Regions from separate parts of the Exiguobacterium sp. s192 genome, predicted to be linked through region 1. Evidence: riboswitches for the same ligand, from Rfam matches in the RefSeq annotation. Region 1 holds a riboswitch; each other region holds the start of a gene.
The links. A riboswitch is a leader RNA that binds a small molecule or an ion and turns the genes downstream of it on or off. The one in region 1 is predicted to bind thiamine pyrophosphate.
Positions count from the first base shown of each region.

Region 2: it holds a riboswitch for thiamine pyrophosphate, as region 1 does, so the genes downstream of both, thiT (energy-coupled thiamine transporter ThiT) here and thiD (bifunctional hydroxymethylpyrimidine kinase/phosphomethylpyrimidine kinase) in region 1, are expected to answer to the same signal.
Region 3: it holds a riboswitch for thiamine pyrophosphate, as region 1 does, so the genes downstream of both, KNP87_RS07395 (thiamine phosphate synthase) here and thiD (bifunctional hydroxymethylpyrimidine kinase/phosphomethylpyrimidine kinase) in region 1, are expected to answer to the same signal.
Region 4: it holds a riboswitch for thiamine pyrophosphate, as region 1 does, so the genes downstream of both, KNP87_RS03605 (ECF transporter S component) here and thiD (bifunctional hydroxymethylpyrimidine kinase/phosphomethylpyrimidine kinase) in region 1, are expected to answer to the same signal.

Region 1 covers NZ_JACSMS010000005.1:116,487-121,706, forward strand. The annotation lists gene KNP87_RS10305 (hypothetical protein) at 1-45, opposite strand, end outside; gene thiE (thiamine phosphate synthase) at 67-705, opposite strand; gene thiM (hydroxyethylthiazole kinase) at 695-1,465, opposite strand; gene thiD (bifunctional hydroxymethylpyrimidine kinase/phosphomethylpyrimidine kinase) at 1,449-2,255, opposite strand; TPP riboswitch at 2,382-2,492, opposite strand; gene KNP87_RS10325 (murein hydrolase activator EnvC family protein) at 2,552-3,844, opposite strand; gene KNP87_RS10330 (murein hydrolase activator EnvC family protein) at 4,052-5,220, opposite strand, start outside.
Region 2 covers NZ_JACSMS010000001.1:325,883-331,102, reverse strand. The annotation lists gene KNP87_RS01600 (amino acid permease) at 1-1,173, shown strand, start outside; gene KNP87_RS01595 (thiamine diphosphokinase) at 1,233-1,847, opposite strand; gene thiT (energy-coupled thiamine transporter ThiT) at 1,847-2,407, opposite strand; TPP riboswitch at 2,471-2,577, opposite strand; gene rpe (ribulose-phosphate 3-epimerase) at 2,601-3,257, opposite strand; gene rsgA (ribosome small subunit-dependent GTPase A) at 3,259-4,164, opposite strand; gene pknB (Stk1 family PASTA domain-containing Ser/Thr kinase) at 4,197-5,220, opposite strand, start outside.
Region 3 covers NZ_JACSMS010000003.1:46,611-51,830, forward strand. The annotation lists gene KNP87_RS07380 (MFS transporter) at 1-735, opposite strand, end outside; gene KNP87_RS07385 (OsmC family protein) at 932-1,357, shown strand; gene nagZ (beta-N-acetylhexosaminidase) at 1,354-2,601, shown strand; TPP riboswitch at 2,661-2,763, shown strand; gene KNP87_RS07395 (thiamine phosphate synthase) at 2,855-3,451, shown strand; gene KNP87_RS07400 (NAD(P)/FAD-dependent oxidoreductase) at 3,361-4,452, shown strand; gene thiS (sulfur carrier protein ThiS) at 4,437-4,640, shown strand; gene KNP87_RS07410 (thiazole synthase) at 4,642-5,220, shown strand, end outside.
Region 4 covers NZ_JACSMS010000001.1:699,908-705,127, reverse strand. The annotation lists gene KNP87_RS03615 (energy-coupling factor transporter transmembrane component T family protein) at 21-746, opposite strand; gene KNP87_RS03610 (ABC transporter ATP-binding protein) at 712-2,271, opposite strand; gene KNP87_RS03605 (ECF transporter S component) at 2,268-2,843, opposite strand; TPP riboswitch at 2,949-3,048, opposite strand; gene KNP87_RS03600 (50S ribosomal protein L25/general stress protein Ctc) at 3,140-3,817, opposite strand; gene KNP87_RS03595 (DEAD/DEAH box helicase) at 4,168-5,220, opposite strand, start outside.

The sequences.
Region 1 (5,220 bases):
GTATCGAATCCAGCGTCCCCGAAATCGAATAGACTGCCATTTCACGTACATCACCTCTTCAGGTGATTATACCCTGTCTGAAACGCTCTGATGCACCTGTTTGGCGGCTTCTTTAAATTCTCTTGTCGCCCGTTCGACATCCGGTTGGGCAAATAATGCGGAGACGACGGCAAATCCATCCACTGCCGCCCCTACTTCTGAAATATTTTCCAGCGTGATGCCACCGATCCCGACCAACGGAAGCTCAACCGCTTGCCGGATTGCATGCAATGTCTCTTTCGACATGAACGTCGCGTCGTTTTTAGTTGCAGTCGGGAAAAGCGAACCGACACCAAGATAATCCGCCCCGTTTTGTTCAGCCGAGATGGCTTGTTCGACTGTCGAGACCGAGACACCGATTGTAGCGGTCGGCAAGAGTCGACGGGCTTCGGATAACGGAATATCTTCCTGCCCGATGTGCAGTCCTGCCTGCACGAGCTGCGCGATATCAATCCGGTCGTTGATGATAAGCGGAACCCTGTACCGGTCCGCGAGTATTTTCAGTTGAGCGGCCGCTTCTAGAAATTCCTTTCCGGAGGCTTCTTTTTCCCGCAATTGAACAATCGTCGCCCCGCCCTTGATCGTCGCTTCCACTGCTTCGACCAGTCGGGATCTGGATTGAAGACGCGGATCCGTCACGGCATACACTAAATAATCAGGCTTCATTAAAGTGCACCTCCCGGAGTGTCTCCTCTGTCATCAAGCTGACGGCATTAAACAAACCGGTCCGAAAATCGCCGATTCCTTTTTTCTCATCCGCCTGCTCTCCGGCTTTCCCCATCAAATAGGTTCCTAAAGCAGCAGCTTCAAAACGTGCATAACCGGCCCCTAACAGCGTCGCAATCAAAGAAGCTGTCATACATCCCGTCCCCGTCACTTGACCCAGCCGTTTCGTTCCGACATCAAGATGAAGCTCGTGCTGTCCGTCCGTCACGAAGTCAACCGGTCCTGTGACCACGATGACTTGATTGGATTCGGCTGCAAACGCCCGGACTGCATGAAAATCCAGCGATTCTCCTTCGGCGACGTCGACTCCCTTTGTTGTCGTCGCCTGCCCAAGTAACGTTTTGATTTCTGAAGCATTTCCTTTAATCACCGTAAATTGAATCTGTTGCATCAGTTCCTTCATAAAATCCGTTCGTAAAGTAGTCGCACCTGCTCCGACTGGATCTAAAATGACCGGTTTTCCTAAACGGTTGGCGGTTTTCCCTGCCAACAATTGCGCCTCGCGCATCGCAGGACTCAACGTCCCTGTGTTGATCACGACGGCATCGGCAAGTGCCACCATCTCTTCAACTTCTAACAAATCGTCCGCCATGACAGGAGATCCGCCGAGTGCAAGTGTCATATTGGCACAATCATTAATGGTCACGGTATTCGTTAAATGATGGATCAATGGTTTTTTTTCCTCAATGGTTCGTAACATGATTTTCCCTCCAGAATTCATAAAAGTGATGAGTCGGTCCAATCCCGTGACCAAGCGCAAAACCATGACGAATCGCTTCCGTCACGTACCGCTTGGCATGGGCTACACTGTCGGTAAGCGAGTCTCCTAATGCAAGGCGTGCTGCAATCGCTGCGGACAACGTACACCCTGTCCCGTGTGTATGCAGACGATCCAGACGCTCCTGCTCAAAGAAATGGTGTTGACCTTGTGTATATAAAAGATCCGTGGCTTGCTGCCCTTCCAAATGTCCGCCTTTCAGCAAAACAGAGTCCACCCGTTGTTTAGACAGCTCAATTGTGGCCTGCCGCATTTCCTCGATCGATTGAACCGGGTAACCGATCATCCGCTCGATTTCCGGAATATTGGGTGTCACGAGTGTCGCGAGCGGTAACAGTTCCTCCATCAATGCCTGCTTCGCATCCGTCTGCAGTAAATCGTGCCCGCCTTTCGCGACCATGACCGGATCTAAAATGATCGGAACTCGGCAGTGTTTGAGTTGTTGCGCGATGACGTGGATGGTTTCTTGATTCGAGACCATCCCGATTTTGACGGCATCCACACGAATATCTGAAAAAATCGAGGTGAGTTGTGCCTCGACGAGCGCCGGCGACACATCTTCAACCGCCTGGACCCCTAACGTATTTTGGGCAGTGATTGCTGTAATGACACTCATACCGTAGACACCAAGGGCGGAGAATGTTTTTAAATCTGCCTGAATTCCCGCTCCACCACCGGAATCAGATCCTGCAATCGTCAGTACATGTTTCATATCGTTTCCTCACTTTCGTGTGAGCAAATCTAAGGAGAGAAAACGGACGACAAAACAAAAAGCGCCGTCCGCTGTAAAAAAGCAGACGACGCCATGAACGACCGGTTACACCGGACGATACTTTCATGTCTTCGATCTCAACTTTCCTACGCTGGTATTATCCAGTTCAGGTGACAGGGTCGAAAACAGAATGGTTTTCCTCTCAGCCGGACTCCTCCAGCTCCCCTAGTTGCTCGTAATAATATTCTTTTTCACTGTAGCACAGCCATAAAAAAAAAACGAGCCGAAGCCCGTTTTTAGAAATATCCGAGAGGATTGACCGTATTCGCCGGTCCTGTCGCACTATACTGGTATCCACCAACATGTAACTCAAAGTGAAGGTGTGGACCTGTCGAATTTCCTGTGCTTCCAAGTGTTCCGAGTGATTGTCCTTGTGATACGGTTTGACCCGCCCCGACGGATAACGAATTCATATGCGCATAAACCGTCGTATACACTTGTCCATCCAGGAAGTGTGAAATCATGACATGATTTCCGTATGGTCCGCCACTTCCGGCTGTAATGACCGTTCCTGCTGCTGCTGCGCGAATCGGCGAACCGACAGGACCACTGATGTCGACTCCATTATGGAATGTATACCCATTTACACCACTTGCTGGTCCGAAGCCTTGTGAGACACCACCTGCTGCCGGTCGAATAAACTTCGCCGATCCAGCAGGCACACTGACGACCGGTGCAGGACTGTCTGCTTTTCCAGTCGACTTACGTGTCGTGTCAGCCGCTGTTTTTGAGGCTTGTTCAGCTGCTGCTTGTTCAGCCGCCGCTTGTTCAGCCGCCGCTTTTTCTGCCGCTGCTTTCGCTGCGGCTTTCGCTGCCGCAATGGCACGTTCTTGTGCTTCCAGTGTCGCTTGTAATTCTTTTGCATCGAGTAGCTCTGTCGTAAATTTCACTTTCCCTTTACGCAGCTTTTTCAACGTTGCACTTCGCTCTTTCATCTGCTGTTTGAGCTGTTTCTTTTGAACGAGCAGAGCTTCTTTTTCTTGAACACGTTCTGCTTTTTTCGTAACAAGTTCAGCTTTTGCTTCAGCTAATTTTTCTTGTGTTTCCAAATACGACACGATCATCTTATCATCTTGTTCAGCGATCTTTTTTCCTGCCATGACACGACTGAACAGGTCCCCTAAGTTTTTTGAACCAAAAATGACTTCTTCCCATTTAATTGAATTCCCATCATTTTCTTGAAGAACCCGTAACCGATCTCCTAGCAATTCCTCTTGCTTGGCTAACATTTCTTCATAACGAATAATCTCTTGTTCAAGATCTTCGATTTGCACATTCAACTGACGAATTTGCTTATTTTTTTCCGAAATCCGGAAGATGTTTTCATTAATCGCAGCATCAATCTTGTTAATTTCTTGTTGTTCGCTGGATATTTTAGCTTCCTGTTTTTTGATGGCTTTTTCCAGCTTGCGCTGTTCTGCTGCATTTTGCGATTTTTTCTCTTTAATCGTCGCAGCATGTCCTGAAATCGGTACACTTGTAAACAGTAATGTTCCGAATAATACCGTTGAAAGTAATTTTTTTAACATGTATGGTTTCCTCACTTATGTATAATTTCTTATTTGAAAAGCATTTAATTCGAAGTATTTCTCTCTGAGATTGATTATAGCACCGCGATAGTTTCAGTAACGTTTCATTTGTGTTTCAAGTGAAAACGTTTTTTTGTCATATTAACGTCTGACAGCAAACCGCATAAAAAAAGAAACCCTTGCCGAAGCAAGGATTTCTGTGAATTTTTATAACATAGACATTGGATTAACTGTATTTGCTGGACCGGAAGCACTGTAGCTGTATCCACCTACGTGAATCTCGAAGTGCAGGTGAGGACCTGTTGAATTCCCTGTGCTACCAAGGGCTCCAATTTGTTCCCCTTGACTGACACGTTGTCCTGCACGAGCATTTAATGAACTCATATGGGCATACACTGTCGTATACGTTTTTCCATTTAACTGGTGTGCGATCATGACGTGGTTTCCGTATGGTCCACCACTTGATGCTGTAATGACAGTCCCCGTTGCTGCTGCAACGATTGGTGTTCCGACTGGTGCACCAAAGTCAATTCCGTTGTGGAACGAGTAGCCGTTTGAACCATTCGCTGAACCATATCCTTGTGTGATTGATCCACTTGTTGGATGAATGAACAGAGAAGATGATGATGGAGCAGGTGCCGGTTCCGGTGTCGGTGCTGGCGTTGCTTTTGGTACTGTTACGGCTGGTGCAGATTGTTTCGTTGAATTTGTCGCAGGTGCCGACGATTTCTGATTCGCTTTAGCTTCAGCTGCTGCTTTTGCTGCCGCTGCTTCAGCCGCCTGTTGCTCTGCCGCCGCTTGTTCTGCTGCCGCTTGTGCCGCTTGAGCTTCCGCACGTGCTTTGGCTTCCCGTGCTGCTTGAGCTTGACGTTCCTTCTCGATTCGCGCTTCACGTTCGCGTGCTGCTTTTTCCGCTGCAATCGCTTGTTCCTGTGCAATCAAGATTTGTTGAACTTCTTTAGCGTCCATCAATTGTGTTTCAAATTTCTTTTTCTGTTTTCTGAGTTCTTTCAAACGTTGGTTACGTTCTTTGATTTGTTGTTCAAGTTCTGCTTGTTGACGTTTCAGTTCTTGTTTTTCTGTCACTAGTTTTGCTTTTTTATCCTTTAGCTCTTGTTGAGCAGCTGCTAATTTTTTCTGCGTGTTTTGGTAATCAGTGATCATCTTATCATCTTGTTGTGAAATCGATTTTCCTGCCAAAACACGGCTGACGAGATCGCCTACGTCTTTAGAACCGAAGATGACTTCTTCCCATTTAATTGAGTTTCCGTCATTTTCCTGCATGACGCGTAAACGGTCACCCAATAATTTTTCTTGTTTTTTCAGTTTTGCTTTATACTTCTCGATCTGTTTTCCCAGTTCAACAATTTCAGCTT
Region 2 (5,220 bases), on a different contig from region 1:
CGGTTCATCGGACCGGGCGTCGGCTTTGCCGTCGGTTGGATTTACTGGCTCGGCTGGGCTGTGACGGTGGCGCTCGAAATCACGGCAGCCGGCAGTTTGATGGGACGTTGGTTTCCGGATATGCCGATTGTCGTCTGGTGCGCCCTCTTTACGCTGATCTTATTTGGTCTGAATGCCGTTTCAGCAAAAGCCTTCGGGGAGGCTGAGTTTTGGTTTTCCAGTTTAAAAGTCCTTGCCATTCTTTTCTTCATCGGGCTCGGGGGAGCCGCTTGGTTTGGCTGGATTGAGATGACGGCAGCCCGTCCGGACACACTGTTCGCTAACTTTACGGCCAACGGTCTGTTTCCAAACGGGGCACTCGGAGTCTTGACGACGATGATCGCCGTCAACTTTGCTTTTCAGGGAACAGAATTGATTGGTGTCGCTGCCGGTGAATCGAGTGATCCCGAAAAATCAATTCCAAAAGCCATTCGCAACACTGTCTGGCGGACATTCATCTTTTTCGTCCTCTCGATCACGATTGTCGGTGCCTTGATTCCCTATGAAACAGCTAGCGGAATCAGCAGTCCGTTCATCATGGTATTTGACGCTATCGGAATTCCTTATGCGGCTGACTTGATGAACATCGTTGTCTTGACTGCCCTGTTATCCGTTGGAAACTCAGGCTTGTATGCGGCGACACGGATGTTATGGTCGATGTCGCAGGAAGGTATGATTTCAAAAAAACTCGCAATCATCAATTCGCGCGGGGTACCGATGCGCGCGTTGTGCTTTACGATGTTATTCGCCATGTTATCACTCCTGACCGCCTTTTTTGCAGAAGATACCGTTTTCATCTGGTTGTTGTCACTCGCCGGACTCGGGGCGCAGGTCGGATGGATTTCGATTTCTGCTTCACAGATTGCCTTCCGTCGCCAATTCATCAAAGACGGACACTCTGTCAATGAGTTGAAGTTCAAGACACCATTTTTCCCGGTCTTACCGATTCTCTCATTTTCTTTGAACCTGCTTGTTCTGATCAGCCTTGCTTTCCAAGCGGATCAACGGATCGCCTTATATATCGGTGTTCCCTTCTTCCTTTTGACATGGGCGTCGTATCATTGGTTCGTTAAAGGAAACCATCTCGCTGCCCAAACGGAACGTCAGGCAGCCAGTTCGACCTTAGAACCATAATCCAAAAGAACGTGATCGGCTGCAGGAGTGATTTCCTGACCGTCACGTTCTTTTTTCAGTCATTTTTTATTATCAGAGAGACTTCGTAATACGATCACTTCACCCGTGTGGACCGTGACATCGGCAAGCTGATGATCCGTCCATTCATTGCTGACGGTTAAGGAACCGCCGACGGGCACGTCATGATCGGTTAGCGGATACTTGACACCCCGAAGCGTTAAGCGGGTCGGAACGAGTGGAATGAAGGATAGGTAATGGTATTGGTCCGCCTTGATTTGATCGTGTCCCTCCTGTAAGAAACGCACCTCTTCCCGCTTCGTCACAAGACGCGCTGCCGGAAACTGTTTCAATAAATAGACGTTTTGCAGGGTCATATCCAGTCGACCACCTGTCGCCCCGAAAATCAACACGTCCGTCACTTCATACTGTTCGTTGACATGACGCAAAGCGAGCTCTAAATCGGTTTCATCTTTTTCAGCCGGATGAATCACCGCTCCTTCCGGCGTATATCCAAGCGAATCAAAGTCGCCGATTGCCAAGTCAAACGCAAGACCTTGTTGCACTAGCGTAGCGACACCGCCGTCGACAGCGATGACCACCGTGTTCTCGTCGATGAACGGCGTTAAGGACGGGATGTCCTCGACCGGTCCTGCTGCAACAATCACAGCCCGCATCAGACACCTCGCGCCGAATAACGGAGGAGTCGTGGCGCCGTCGTAAACAAGAGTCCTGCGACGATACCGCACAACAGATACGACGGAACCATATACGTCGCATTGTAAATCAAGGAGTACGGGACGACCGGACCTTCTGCGTATTCAGCAAAGAAGACGATTCCACTGATGACATGGCAGACATACCGTAATCCGGCACCAAGGAACGTCGCCATCAGGACGATGGCCATCAAACGTCCGTTTTTCCCAGCCGCTGCCGCCTTTTTGACTTGACGGGCAAATAAACCACTCAGTCCAACAACACCAAATGCAATCGTATAATCGAGTAACGGTTGGACGACCGTCAAGATTTGCGGCGCGAACATCAGCTGAATCGTTCCGACGAGAGCTCCTGTCACGACACCACCCACGACGCCGTGACGGAACGCCATCACAAAAATCGGTAGCATCGCTAAGCTGATAGCTCCTCCTTGAGGCATCTTAAAGGGAATCAATAAATCAAACACCACTCCGATACTTGCAAAAATTGCAATTTCCATTAACATTTGTAGCCGTTTCATACTTGTTTCCTCCTAAAAATAAAATCGCAGGACGGCAAAAAGGCAGTACGACGAACGCCGTACTGCCTGCGTGCGCCACATCCCTACGTCCGTCTGAACGGAACAGGTTCGAAGGGTTAAAGTCCAATCACTTCTCTCAGCCGCTTGACGCGACACCCCTTGCGGTCATCATTAAGTTTTGTTTGCCTTTTTATTATACGTGAGCCGCATTCCGAATACTAGTGATTGCTTCCGTATAATCAGGTGCATTGTAAATCGCGGATCCGGCAACAAGGACGTTCGCCCCGTTTTCGATGCACAGCTTCGCTGTCTCCGCATTCACACCCCCATCAATTTCAATTTCAAACGTCAGTCCACGCTCTGCCTTTAGGTCTGCAAGTTGCTTCAGTTTCGTCATGACACCAGGCAGGAAGGCTTGACCGCCGAATCCAGGATTAACCGTCATCAACAAGACCATATCGACCTCTTCTAAGACATGTTCAATCGTCGTAAGCGGTGTATGCGGGTTCAGAACAACCCCCGCCTTCGCACCCGCTGCTTTGATTTGCTGGAGGACACGATGCACATGGTTCGTCGCCTCAACATGGAAGGTCACGATGTCAGCACCTGCTGCAACAAAAGCCTCCACAAAGTTTTCCGGACGATCAATCATTAAATGAACGTCGAGAACCATATCTGTTTTTTGGCGTAAACTGTTTAAGACCGGTAAACCAAAGGAAATGTTCGGGACAAACTGACCATCCATGACATCAAAATGAATGTAATCGGCGCCTGCCGCCTCGACAGCTTTGACGTCCCGCTCCAAGTTTGCAAAATCTGCTGATAAGATTGATGGTGCAATTTTAATCATCTCAATACCTCCGGGCTCGATTCTTGATTTCCTCTACAAACATACCATAATTCGTATACCGTGAGGGCATGATTTCGTGTGCTTCAATTGCTTCTTTGACGGCACATCCCGGTTCATTCAAATGCAGACATCCCCGGTATTTACAGTCATCCTGCAAGGCGACGAATTCTGGAAAACACCAACGCAATTCTTCGAGTTCCATTTCATGCGGGAAATCGAGGTTTGAAAAACCAGGTGTATCGCCGATTAACCCTTCACCGAGCGGAATCAAGGTGACATGTCGTGTCGTGTGTCGACCGCGTCCGAGTGATTTCGAAATATGACTCGTTTCCAGGGCCAGCGAAGGTTCAAGCGCGTTGAGCAACGAACTTTTGCCGACACCGGATTGTCCGGCCAGTACGCTCGTCTTATCTTTCAACAAGGGACGGACGAGCTCCACTCCGACAAGCGTCTCACTCGAAGTCTCAATGACAGGGTAGCCGATTTTCCGGTACGCCGCGATGGCTTCTTTCACCACCAGTTCGGTAGTTCCGTGCAGCAAATCCATCTTCGTCAAAATAATGATCGGTTGAATGTCCTTCGCTTCAATCAGCACAAGAAACCGGTCGAGCAGATGGGCGGAAAAATCGGGTTCCGCAGCTGAGACGACCAGTAATGCTTGATCGATATTCGCAACCGGTGGTCGGACCAAGAAATTTTGACGTTCTTTCACTTCCAAAATGTAGCCGGTCTCACTTTCGATGTGTAATACAACCTCATCGCCTACGACAGGACTGATTCCACGTTTTCTGAAATTACCACGGGCGCGTGACCGGATTTCTCCTTGAGGGGTCATGACATCATAAAATCCACCTTGCAGACGAATAATCGTTCCGTCCCGGTTGTCTTCAATTCGACTTTCCGCCATCCTATGCACTCCTTTTGTCAGCATTCTGCTGCTTACTCTTGTGATTTTGCTTGATTATACGTAATGGTCTTCGAACGATATACGTCATCATCTTTATAGATCGTGATTTTTCCTTCTTCCCCCGGATCAATCGTCAACGGGACATCAAAGGTTTCATCTTGATCAATCGATTCTTCGATGACGGTCCGCTTTCCTTTCGCATCTTCCGTTTCAATCCGGACGACTTGACGAGGTGCTGGTTCATCCTCTTCACTGATGCCATCATACACCACTTTTTCAGGGAATGTAGCCGTGACTGTTTTTTCTTCCTCACCGCGTGAGATAAAGACCGTCACCGAGTCATTGGGTTCGACTTGAACACCGGCCTGTGGAAATTGCCGGATGACTTGATCCAGTTCGACGTCACTTGAAAACTCTTGTTCAAATGTCCCGTCCAGTCCCATTTCATCCAGGTACGCTTTGGCTTCATCGCTCGATAGATTCGTCAAATCCTTTAGCGCAAAGGCAGAAGAACCGTTCGAGACCGTGATGGTGATCATTTGTTCTTTCGCAATGACCTCGGTTCCGGCTGAGATGGACTGTCGGATGACATTTCCGCGTTCGATGTCTTCTGATTCTTCCCGTTCAACATCCACTTTCTCAAATCCACTGTCCTTTAATATCGCAATCGCTCGTTTTTCTGTTTCATCGGATACATCCGGCACTTCGACCGGATCACTTCCCGTCGAGACGACTAACTCGACCGTTGATCCTTTTTTGACAGCCGCCTCTGCGCGCGGTGACTGACTGATGACAAGACCTTCTTCGACCGTGTCACTGGAACGTTCCGTCGACTCGACGAGGAACCCGAGTTTTTCGAGTTTCGTCTCTGCTTCGTCTGCATCCGTTTCCGCTACGTTCGGAACGACTACTGTCGGATCCGGCCACATCGCAAACGTCGTTGCCGCCCCGCCCAGTAACAGGAACAAGACGAGCACGATCCACCAGGTCCGCTTCTTTTTCTTTTGTTCCTTCGGCAAGACCGTCGCAACCGTTGGAGACACGGCTTCTTCTTTC
Region 3 (5,220 bases), on a different contig from region 1:
CAATTTCAATTCCAGCTCCAAAACCGGAACGAGGTACGTATAGACGACGTACGTCGCACCGAATCCAAATGATGGGATGAAAAAGGCGATCATGATCCGCGGATTGGCGAGTAGACGAAGTTGATCGCGAATCGAACTGGTCGCCGTTGATTGTTGGACCGGAACGACTTTGAAGACACCGACTAACGCAATGACGCCAAGGCCACTTGTCAGCCAAAAGGTTGCGGCGTACCCGGCATGTTGACCGATGAAGGTACCGATTGGAACTCCCAAGACGTTCGCAAGGGTAAAACCGCCGAAGATGAATGAGACGGCGACCCCGCGTTTCGCAATCGGGACACTGTCACTGGCGACGACCATTGCAAGCGAAATCAGGACGCCCGTCAAAACAGCCGTCACGATCCGGGTCAGCAATAAGATTTCATAATTCGGTGCAATACCGCTGCAGATATTCAGCAAAATCCAGACGAAAATCAAGCCAAGCATTAATTTGCGCCGTTCGAGATGTCCGGTCAAGGACATTGTAATCGGTGTCCCGATGGCGAAGGCGATGGCAAAGGCAGAGACAAGCGTCCCGGCTTTCGCGATCGTAATGTTCAGACCGTCTGCGATTTCGGATAAAATACCGACGATGACGAATTCGCTTGTTCCCAGGACAAAGGTCAACATGGATAACGTTGCGATCAACAGCCAGTCGGTTTGACTCAAACGAGTCGATGATGATGACATACACATTCCTCACTTCTAGCGCCTGTGCGCAAAAAACTATCGTGTATCAGAATAGCATGATTCAAGTGGTGCGGAAACAGGATTTAGAGGAAGGCGAAAAAGAAGCATTATTGCGAATAGCACGTCAATTTCACTTGGCGGAGATTCGGGTATACTGAAGAAGTAAAGACAACTAAAAAACGAGTAAAGGACGTGACGGAACATGCAAGCAACAGTCACTTGGAACCACAAGATGGGATTTAGCGGCGAGACTGAATCCGGGCATCACTTAGCGATGGACGCAGCACCGGATAACGGAGGCGACAATCAAGCACCGCGACCGACGGAGCTGTTACTCCACGCCGTTGCCGGCTGTACCGGCATCGACATCGTCTCGATTTTAGAGAAGATGCGTTTGACGTTGACCTCATTTGAAATGGACATCGAAGGGGAACGGGCAGATGACCATCCGCGCCGCTTCACGACGATTTCGATCCATTACCGGCTTGAAGGCGATTTACCGGAAGATAAGGTCCGTCGGGCGATTTCATTGTCAAAAGACAAATACTGCTCCGTCTCCCAATCGTTGAACGCAGAAATTGAAGTCTACTATTCAATCAACGGCGTCCGAAACGAGGAACCGATTTGAAGCTGTTTTTCCCTGTTGTCTTAGCAACTGTCTTACTGTCCGGTTGTGTCGACGAGACCGCGAAACCGAACGAACCGGCACCGAAGCAAGCCGAAGAAACAAAACAGCCGAAACCACAAAAACCGGAGCAACCGTCTGCCCGGGAACAAGCGGAAAATGAACTTAAGCAGACGGTCTCTCAGATGTCGACGGCGGAAAAAGTCGATCAACTGCTCTACATCGGTGTGGCCGGAACGGCATTGACGGAAGCGGATCGCCGGCTGTTGCAGCAACATGCGCTAGGGGGAGTGTTGTTACTCGGCGGTAATATCACGTCATCCGACCAACTGAAGGCATTGACGACTGATATCAACGAAGCGCAAACGTCGGATCAACGGGCATTCGTCGGTTTTGACGAAGAAGGCGGACGGGTCAGCCGGGTTCCGGACGCCCGACTCAAACTGTCGCCGAGCCTGGCATATGGTCAAAAAAATGATCCGGAATTAATGGAAGACGTCGGGCAGACGCTTGGCTCCATTTCCCGTTTTTACGGATTCAACATGGATTTTGCACCGGTCCTTGACGTCAACAGTAATCCGGCGAATCCGATCATCGGCGACCGGGCGCTCAGTGCGGACCCGCAACAAGTGGCACGACTTGGTGTGCCATTGATGCAGGGAATGAAGGAAGAAGATATCGTGCCGGTCGTCAAACATTTTCCGGGACACGGAGATACGACCGTCGACTCACATGTCGGTCTGCCGCGGGTCGATGCGACGAAAGCGGAACTTGAGCAGACGGAGCTAGTCCCGTTTAAACGGGCGATTCAAGACGGGGCTGAAATGGTCATGGTCGCGCATATCCTGTTCCCGGCTCTCGACAAAAATCGACCGTCCTCATTATCGAAAGAAGTCATGACCGGTGTGTTACGGAGTGAACTGAAATTTGATGGTGTCATCATCACGGACGATCTCGTCATGGGAGCCATCACAGAACGGTACGGATTAGCTCAAGCGGCAGGTCTTGCACTTGAAAACGGTGCGGACATGGCGATGTTCTCGACACCCGGAGCGTACGCGTCCGTTCACAAGGAAATCATGGCGCGGATCAAACAAGGGAAACTGTCGACAGCCGATCTCAACCAGAAAGTCATGCGGGTCTTACGCTTAAAACAAACGTATGACTTGTCGCAAACGAAACGTGTCGACGAATACCAACGCTTGATCGAGCAGGTCAAAGCGGTCGAATTGGACATGCGACACTAATCAAGGGTGGAACTAATCGGACTACCCGTGGTAGACTACAGACGTACCACACAAATAAATATCTACACTAGGGGAGTCTCGCAGCAGACTGAGACGGAAGTATCCGGACCCTTTGAACCTGATCTAGTTCGTACTAGCGGAGGGAAGTGGTATCCGATCATCTATCGAGGGAACGCCAAGCGTCGCCCTTTTCGTAGGACCACTCCATCAGTTCATGGGGTGGTCCTTTTTCGTGTGGAAAGGAGGGGGAACGATGTCACATTTACACCTGATTACAACCGGACGCGACAGTAAGGAAGTGCTGGAACAGACCCTTCCGCAGCTCGCACTGTCCGTCGATCGCATCCACTTACGGGAGCCAACCTGGTCAGTCCGGGAATTGGTTTCCTGCATTGATACGTTGCTCGACCAAGGAGTCCGCGCAGACCAGTTGGTTGTCCATGACCGGCTCGATGCTGCACTCGTCACCGGCACGACCGTCCAGTTGACACGCCGCAGTCTGTCGGTCGAGCGTGTCCGGGCACAGTTTCCGACGATCTCCATCGGTCAATCGGTTCACTCGTTGACCGAAGCGATGGTGGCGGAACAAGCCGGCGCCGATTACGTGATGTACGGTCATATTTTTGAGACGGATTCGAAACCCGGCGTGGCGCCACGGGGACTCGATGCGTTACAGCAAGTCGTCGACTGGACATCAATCCCGGTCATCGCCATCGGCGGAATCAAACCGGAAAATCTGTCTGATGTCTTAACGACCGGGTGCAGCGGAGTTGCCGTCCTGTCCGGGATTTTGGGACAAGCCCATCCGGCGGAAGCAGCCGGACGGTTCCGGGCGGTGATTGGACGATGAAACAACCGGATGTATTAATCGTCGGTGCCGGTATCATCGGTTTGACGCTCGCCTATGAGTTGCTACAGCGGGGTCAACGTGTTCACGTGATCGATCAGTCGGCAGTCGGACAAGGCGCGACACGGGCGGCAGCGGGAATGCTCGCGACGGACGAAGAACTGTCGGAACCGCTACATGCGTTAGCGGCAGTCAGCCGCGTCCTGTATCCGCAGCTTGTCCGTCAATTGTTCGACGAGACCGGGTTGACGAGCGGCTATCTCGAACTGCCGTTTCAGCTGCGCCAGGCAAAGCAAACCGTCCAATTTGAACGGGTCGGTCAAGTCGATCCTCCGTTGCTTGTCCGTGCGTTACGGCAAGCGATTGAACAGCGGGGCGGCGTGATTGAAGAACAGGTAAGTGTCTTGCGTCTTCTGCGGGACAACGAGACGGTAACCGGGGTGGAGACAAGCCGGGGACAAAAGGTTGGTCGGCAGGTCGTCATCGCCGGCGGACGAGGGTCGGAACCGTTGTTGCAAACGATCGGGATTCCGATTGATACGCTTCCGGTCAAAGGTGAGTGCCTGTCTGTCCGTCTCACAACCGGTCGACTGGAGCAGACTTTGTTTCATGAGACGGTGTATCTTGTCCCGAAAGCAGACGGACGGATTATCATCGGCGCGACGGAACATGTTGGTGAGGAGTCAACGACGGTCAACGCGGGCAGCGTCTCGGACCTGTTGGCGGCAGCAATTGACGTGTATCCGCCGATCCGTGATGCGGCACTGGTTGACATCTGGTCCGGTGTCCGGCCGCAGACCCGTGACGGTTTACCGTATCTTGGACGGGTCAAAGGGATTGACGGTTTGTTGGTCGCGACGGGACATCACCGGCACGGCATCTTGCTCGCTCCGGTGACGGCACAAGTCCTCGCCGATTGTGTCATGAACCGAAAACCGGAAGTTGCGCTGGAGGCATTTTGTTGCAGACGACACGAGGAGGAGAATACATGCAGATCCGATTGAATGGGAAAGACTATCCACTGGCGGAACAAACGAAGACGCTACACGACTTGATTCAGCAGTTGAACATCGATGAAGAGGTCGTCATCATCGAACAAAATCATCAAATCATCGACCGGTCCCGGTATACGGACACGAACGTCCAATCCGGTGATGTCGTTGAAATCGTTCATTTTGTAGGAGGCGGATAACATGTTAGAAATTGGCGGAAAAACATTTGCATCACGATTATTACTCGGAACGGGAAAATACCCGGACGCTGAGACGCAACAACAAGCGGTCGAAGCATCGGAAACGAACATTTTAACGTTTTCCGTCCGGCGTCTCGATGTCTTTGCGAAGGAACAGACGAATCCACTTGCGGCACTCGACTTAAGTCGTTATGATCTGTTGCCGAATACGGCGGGCGCAAAAACGGCGGAAGAAGCCGTCCGGCTGGCTCGGCTCGCCCGGGCATCCGGCATGTGTGACATGGTCAAAGTCGAGGTGATCGGTTGCGACAAGACGTTATTGCCGGATCCGATCGAAACCTTACGGGCGGCAGAGGAATTAATCAAGGACGGTTTCATTGTCTTGCCGTATACATCGGATGATTTGTTGCTCGCGCGTCGGCTCGAGGAACTGGGCTGTCACGCAATCATGCCGGCAGCGTCACCGATCGGTTCAGGGCAGGGGATTTTAAACCCGCTTGCGCTCAGTTTCATCATCGAGCAGATGACGGTCCCGGTCATCGTGGATGCGGGGATTGGTTCACCGGCTGACGCGGCTTAC
Region 4 (5,220 bases), on a different contig from region 1:
AGGAAGTAATCTTGCGCAGGTCAGACAAAAAGACGAAGCGACGTCGCGATGCTGCTGACGAGACCGAAAAACAACAGATCGAAGCGGGTGACGATCGGTCGAACATAATACGTCCGGTTTGTTTGAAACTGTCGTGCTTCCATCGCAATCGCAATCTGTTCCGACCGGATGATGCTCGTCGTAAAGAGGGGCAAGCTAATGTCAAAAAACGTTTGCCAGGGCCAGATCGACCGTTGCCGGCGGACACGCCGGGCTTGGCGAATGGTCCGAATCGCTTGCCGAAAGATCGGAATAAAGCGTAGACCGGCTAAAAAACCGTAGGCCAGACGGACCGGCAGGCGGCACTGATGAATCAGGCTCATGACGAACCGTGTCGGATCCGTCGTTGCAACGAACGTCAAGCTCAGGAAGACAAATGCAAGCATCCGGGTCGCAATCAACCAGGCATGATCAAGACTTTCTTCCGTAATCCGAAACCAGCCGAACGTCCAAAGTTCGGTGCTGCCTTTGCCAAACGCCGCCATCATCCAAAACGTCAATAAAAACAAGACACCATAGGGAGTCAAGCGCAGAAGGAGCGTCGGCAAACGCCAACCGGAACTGCAGATCCCGACGGCAGCAAGTACCGCTAAGGCAAGCGTCACCTGCAGACTCGACGTCGTAATCAGCAACACCATCATATAGAGGAGCGTTCCAAGCTTGACCGCCGGATTAATACGCGCGAGCGGTGTGTCGTTTTCCTGCACGGTGTTTCACCTCCTCGAGTTGTTGATACAGAAACGATACCGGACGGAACAGTTGGTTTTGTTCCAAAAGTGCTTCTTCCTGAAACAACTCCAGCGGCGTCCCGTCAAACTGGACCCGTTCCTCGCCGATGACGACGACACGGTCGGCGTAACGGTGGACCAGCTCCATGTCGTGCGTCACCATGATCACGGTCGTTCCTGCCTCCCGGGCTTGATGCAGCACGTCGATGATATGTGCCGTCGTCTCAGCGTCTTGTCCAAAGGTCGGTTCATCGAGCAACAAAACAGCTTTTCGTTCCAGTAACATCGTCGCGACACTCAACCGTCTTTTTTGCCCGAGACTGAGCGCGAGGGGAAACTGATCCGCGACATCGGTCAGTCGATAGTGACGCAAGGCTGTCTGGACCCGTTCCGGATCAAAGGTAGCACAGCTGATGGCAAGTTCGTCGGTGACCGTCTGTTTAAGAAATTGGAAGTCCGGTTGTTGAAAAACAAAGCCGACTTGTTGGTAATACGTCCGGTCCGACCATCTCCGAAGCGGGGTGTCGAACAAGCGGATATCGCCTTGGGACGGAAGCAATTTCGCCAGTGTCTCAAGGACCGTGCTTTTTCCAGCCCCGTTGCGTCCGACGAGCATGATCCATTGACCGGAAAAGGTCGTCCATGAAAAATCGTTAAGAATCGTCCGTTTCCCCCGTTTGACACGGACCCGCGTCAGCTCAAATGTCCGCTCCGTTCCAACCGCTCGACGTTCAACCGGACGTTTCTTCAGATGACAGGCTTGTCCGGACAGTTCCGGTAAGGTCTCCAGTCCGTAAGGGTAGAGGAGCGGCATCGTAATCCCAAGCGCCGTCATCACATTCCGCTGTTGATGAAACACGTCATACGGTGTGCCATCAAGCAATAAGCGACCACCTTCAAAGACAAGTACCCGGTCGGCAAACGTCACGCACTGATCGAGCTGATGTTCGATCAGAACGAGCGTCATGTCGGGATCACGGTGCAATTCTTCAATCAGATGCATCATCGTCCGTTGACCACTCGGGTCGAGTTGTGCCGTCGGTTCATCCAGTAATAAGATATCCGGTTCAAGGGCGAGGACACAGGCCAACGCGAGCCGTTGCTTCATCCCGCCGGACAGTTCGGCAATCGGTGTCGTCAAGGCAAGATCAAGTCCGACCCGCGCCAGCAGCAACTGGATGCGTTCCTCCATCTCACTGCGGATAATCTGCCGGTTCTCGAGACTAAAGGCGATTTCCGCTCCGACCGTCTGCATACAAAACTGATCGTCCGGCTGTTGGAACAAAATCCCGACCGTTCCCTCGGTCGACCAGTGACCGGTGACATCTGCTTCAATCGTATCCGGCAACAGACCGGCAAGAACGTGTAAAAAGGTCGTCTTGCCGCTGCCGCTTGGACCGACGAGCAAGGTCGTTTCTCCTTTTTGAATCCTGATCGACAAGTCGTGTAAGACCGGAGAATCCTGATCCGGATAACGGACGGACAGGTGCGCGCACTGCATCATGCGGCACGCTGCTTTCGTTGCCGTCCGATCGCATAACCGTTCAATGTCCCGGTTTTAACGAGCGCGTCGACGATTAGTTTGGCGAGCAATCCACCGAGCAATGCTCCGCTGACGAGTTGCAGGGAAAACGTCAACAGCAGTGTCGTCGTCGTATAATAGGCAAATCCATTTACGATGAGGCTGTAGACCATACTTCCGACGGCGGCAAAGACACCGGACAACATCAAGGTGAACGTATTAAACGTCCGGTAGCCGAACACGGCAAAAGCGATCTCGGCTCCGATTCCCTGTGCAAATCCAATCAACAGTGCCGATAAGCCGAAGTGACTCCCTGTAAACAACTCGACGGCAGCAGCGACGACTTCTGCAATCAATGCCGCGCCTGGTTTTTGAATGATGTAGGCGACAAGGGGACTGGCGATGACCCAGATGCCGAACATCCAGTTTGCACCGACCGGTCCGAAGATGGCCGAGATCGGCAACCATAACGTCGACCATCCTAAGTAGAGGACACCACAAGCTACGGCGAGCATCATCATGACGATGATTTCTTTCATTTTCCAACTGTTCATAATCACTTCTCCTTTGAATGCACACCCACAAAGAAACCACAAAAAAGACCGCCCTCTATGAAAAGAGAGCGGTCGTGTAACCTGCAAGATGCAGAAAAAGAGCACGAGGATTCCGCTCCACTTTCCTACGCTAGTATGAACTAGATCAGGTTCAAAGGGTCCGAAGTAAATCGTCTCAGCCGAGCGGGCTCCCCTAGTGGATGTGTCAATGATGTGTACCTTCTTCACTGTACGGCTGTCGCCGCGACTTGTCAATATGCATAAAAAAACCTCCCACGAGGGGAGGGGAGAAAAGATTACTCTTTGCCTTCTTTGTTTTCTTCAGCTTGCTCTTCAGAAGTTTGTTCTGAATCGTCTGTCGCTGTATCCGCATCAGCTGCTTGTGCCTCAGCTTCTGCTTCTTCGATTTCTTCAAGTTCAGCTTCAAGTGTCGATTCAACGACCGCTGCAACTTGGATGTCACCTTCTGTGACGACACGGAAATCTTTTTCTTCCGGAAGATCAGCGACTGTAATCGAATCTCCGATTGCAAGTTCCGTTACATCCACTTCGATGCGTTCCGGTAATTTATCTGGTGTTGCGGCAACTGTTACTTTAAAGAGTGTTTGTGAAAGGAATCCGCCAAGTTTCGCGCCAGCTGCTTCGCCGACGAGGACGATATCCGTTTCGACTTCTGTTTCTTCATCCATTTTAACAGCGATGAATTCAACGTGTTTGATTGTTGGTGTAAAGATGTCCATATCGAGTTTGTTGATCAATGTGTTGACCTTTTTACCGCCGATTTGAAGAGCAACCAAGACGTTTTCGCCGTGATCACGGACAACTTTGACCAATTCTTTTTCGTCGAATGAAATCGGTGTGCTTTCCACTTTGTAGCCATACACGACACCAAGAGCTTTTCCTTCATGACGTAATTGCTTTCTAAGTGAGCGTGGGCGTACTTCGCGTTCTTCTACTTTTAATGTTACTGACATGTTCATTTCCCCCTTGAATTTGGTATAGCCCTCAAAAGGTAATGAATGTAGGAGTGGAACAATAGGTTCCAACAGAAATTCATGCGCTAAATGCTAGTTCAACTGGATTTCATTCAGAAATGAAAAACGAAGTGAGTAAGTAGCATTTCTCTCCCAGGTCATTACGCTGATATTGAGAAACAATAATTGAAAAGCGACCGTGTTGTACGGTGCTAATGTAGATATACCCCTGTCTTTCAAAAGTTAAAACCTTTTTTTCTGAATTTGATTGTCGAAAGACCTTCAAACCTGTTGATAGACAACGGATTGAAGGTCCTTCATTTTTTTAAGAATTTCTTTGATTTGTGTGGTTACTCACCTGCTGAATCGACAAAAGCGGGGAGATCGAGCAGACGGACGAGTTCACGAATCGTTAAAACATCCGGCTTCTGATCCGATAGGACGGCATCAATCATCGTCGCTTTACGATCTTGTAATTCCGCCATCTTTTCCTCGATCGTCCCGGTCATCAACAGCTTAATCACTTCGACCGGCGACTGCTGTCCCAATCGATGAGCCCGGTCAGCCGCTTGTTGCTCGACGGCTGGATTCCACCAGCTGTCGTATAAAATGACGGTATCTGCCGTCGCCAGATTCAGACCGGTCCCGCCGGCCTTCAAGGAAATCAGGAAGAGATCGACTTCACCGGCATTAAACCGGTCACACAGTGCGACCCGGTCTTCAACCGGCGTCTCACCGGTCAGTAGAAAGTGGGCACGTTGTCGTGCTGCCAGTCGTTCCCGAATCCGGGCCAGCATCTTCGTATACTGGGAAAAAATCAGGATCCGATGTCCGCTCGCTACTTTTTCTTCAATGATTTCAAGCAGGCGTTCGAGCTTTGTCGATTCGCCTGTATAATCTTCGACAAACAACGCCGGATCACAGCAAATCTGCCGTAAGCGGGTCAAACCGGCGAGCAACTTGATCCGGTCCTCACGTTTCGTTTCATCCAAATGACGCAACGTTTCCAGTTGCAGTTTAGATAAGTAGGAGGCATAAAGCTTTTTCTGTGTCGGACCAAGGTCTGTATAGTGATGGACAATCTGCTTCTTCGGTAAATCCTGCAACACCTCATCTTTGGTCCGCCGCATCAGAAACGGACGGATGAATCGTTTGATCTCGTCATGCGACCACGTTTGAAACGTCTGTAAGTCCGGCAGCAAGGAAGGGAAGATGACCCGGAAAATCGACCAGAGATCATCGGTCCGGTTTTCAAGCGGCGTTCCGGTCAAGGCAAACCGACGTTTCGCCCGAATCCGGCGCAAGCGGACAGCGGTTTGTGACGCCGGATTCTTCAGATGTTGTGCCTCATCAAAAATTACGACGTCGTATTCGACGGCCTGGTGTGCCTCCATGTCGGCTCG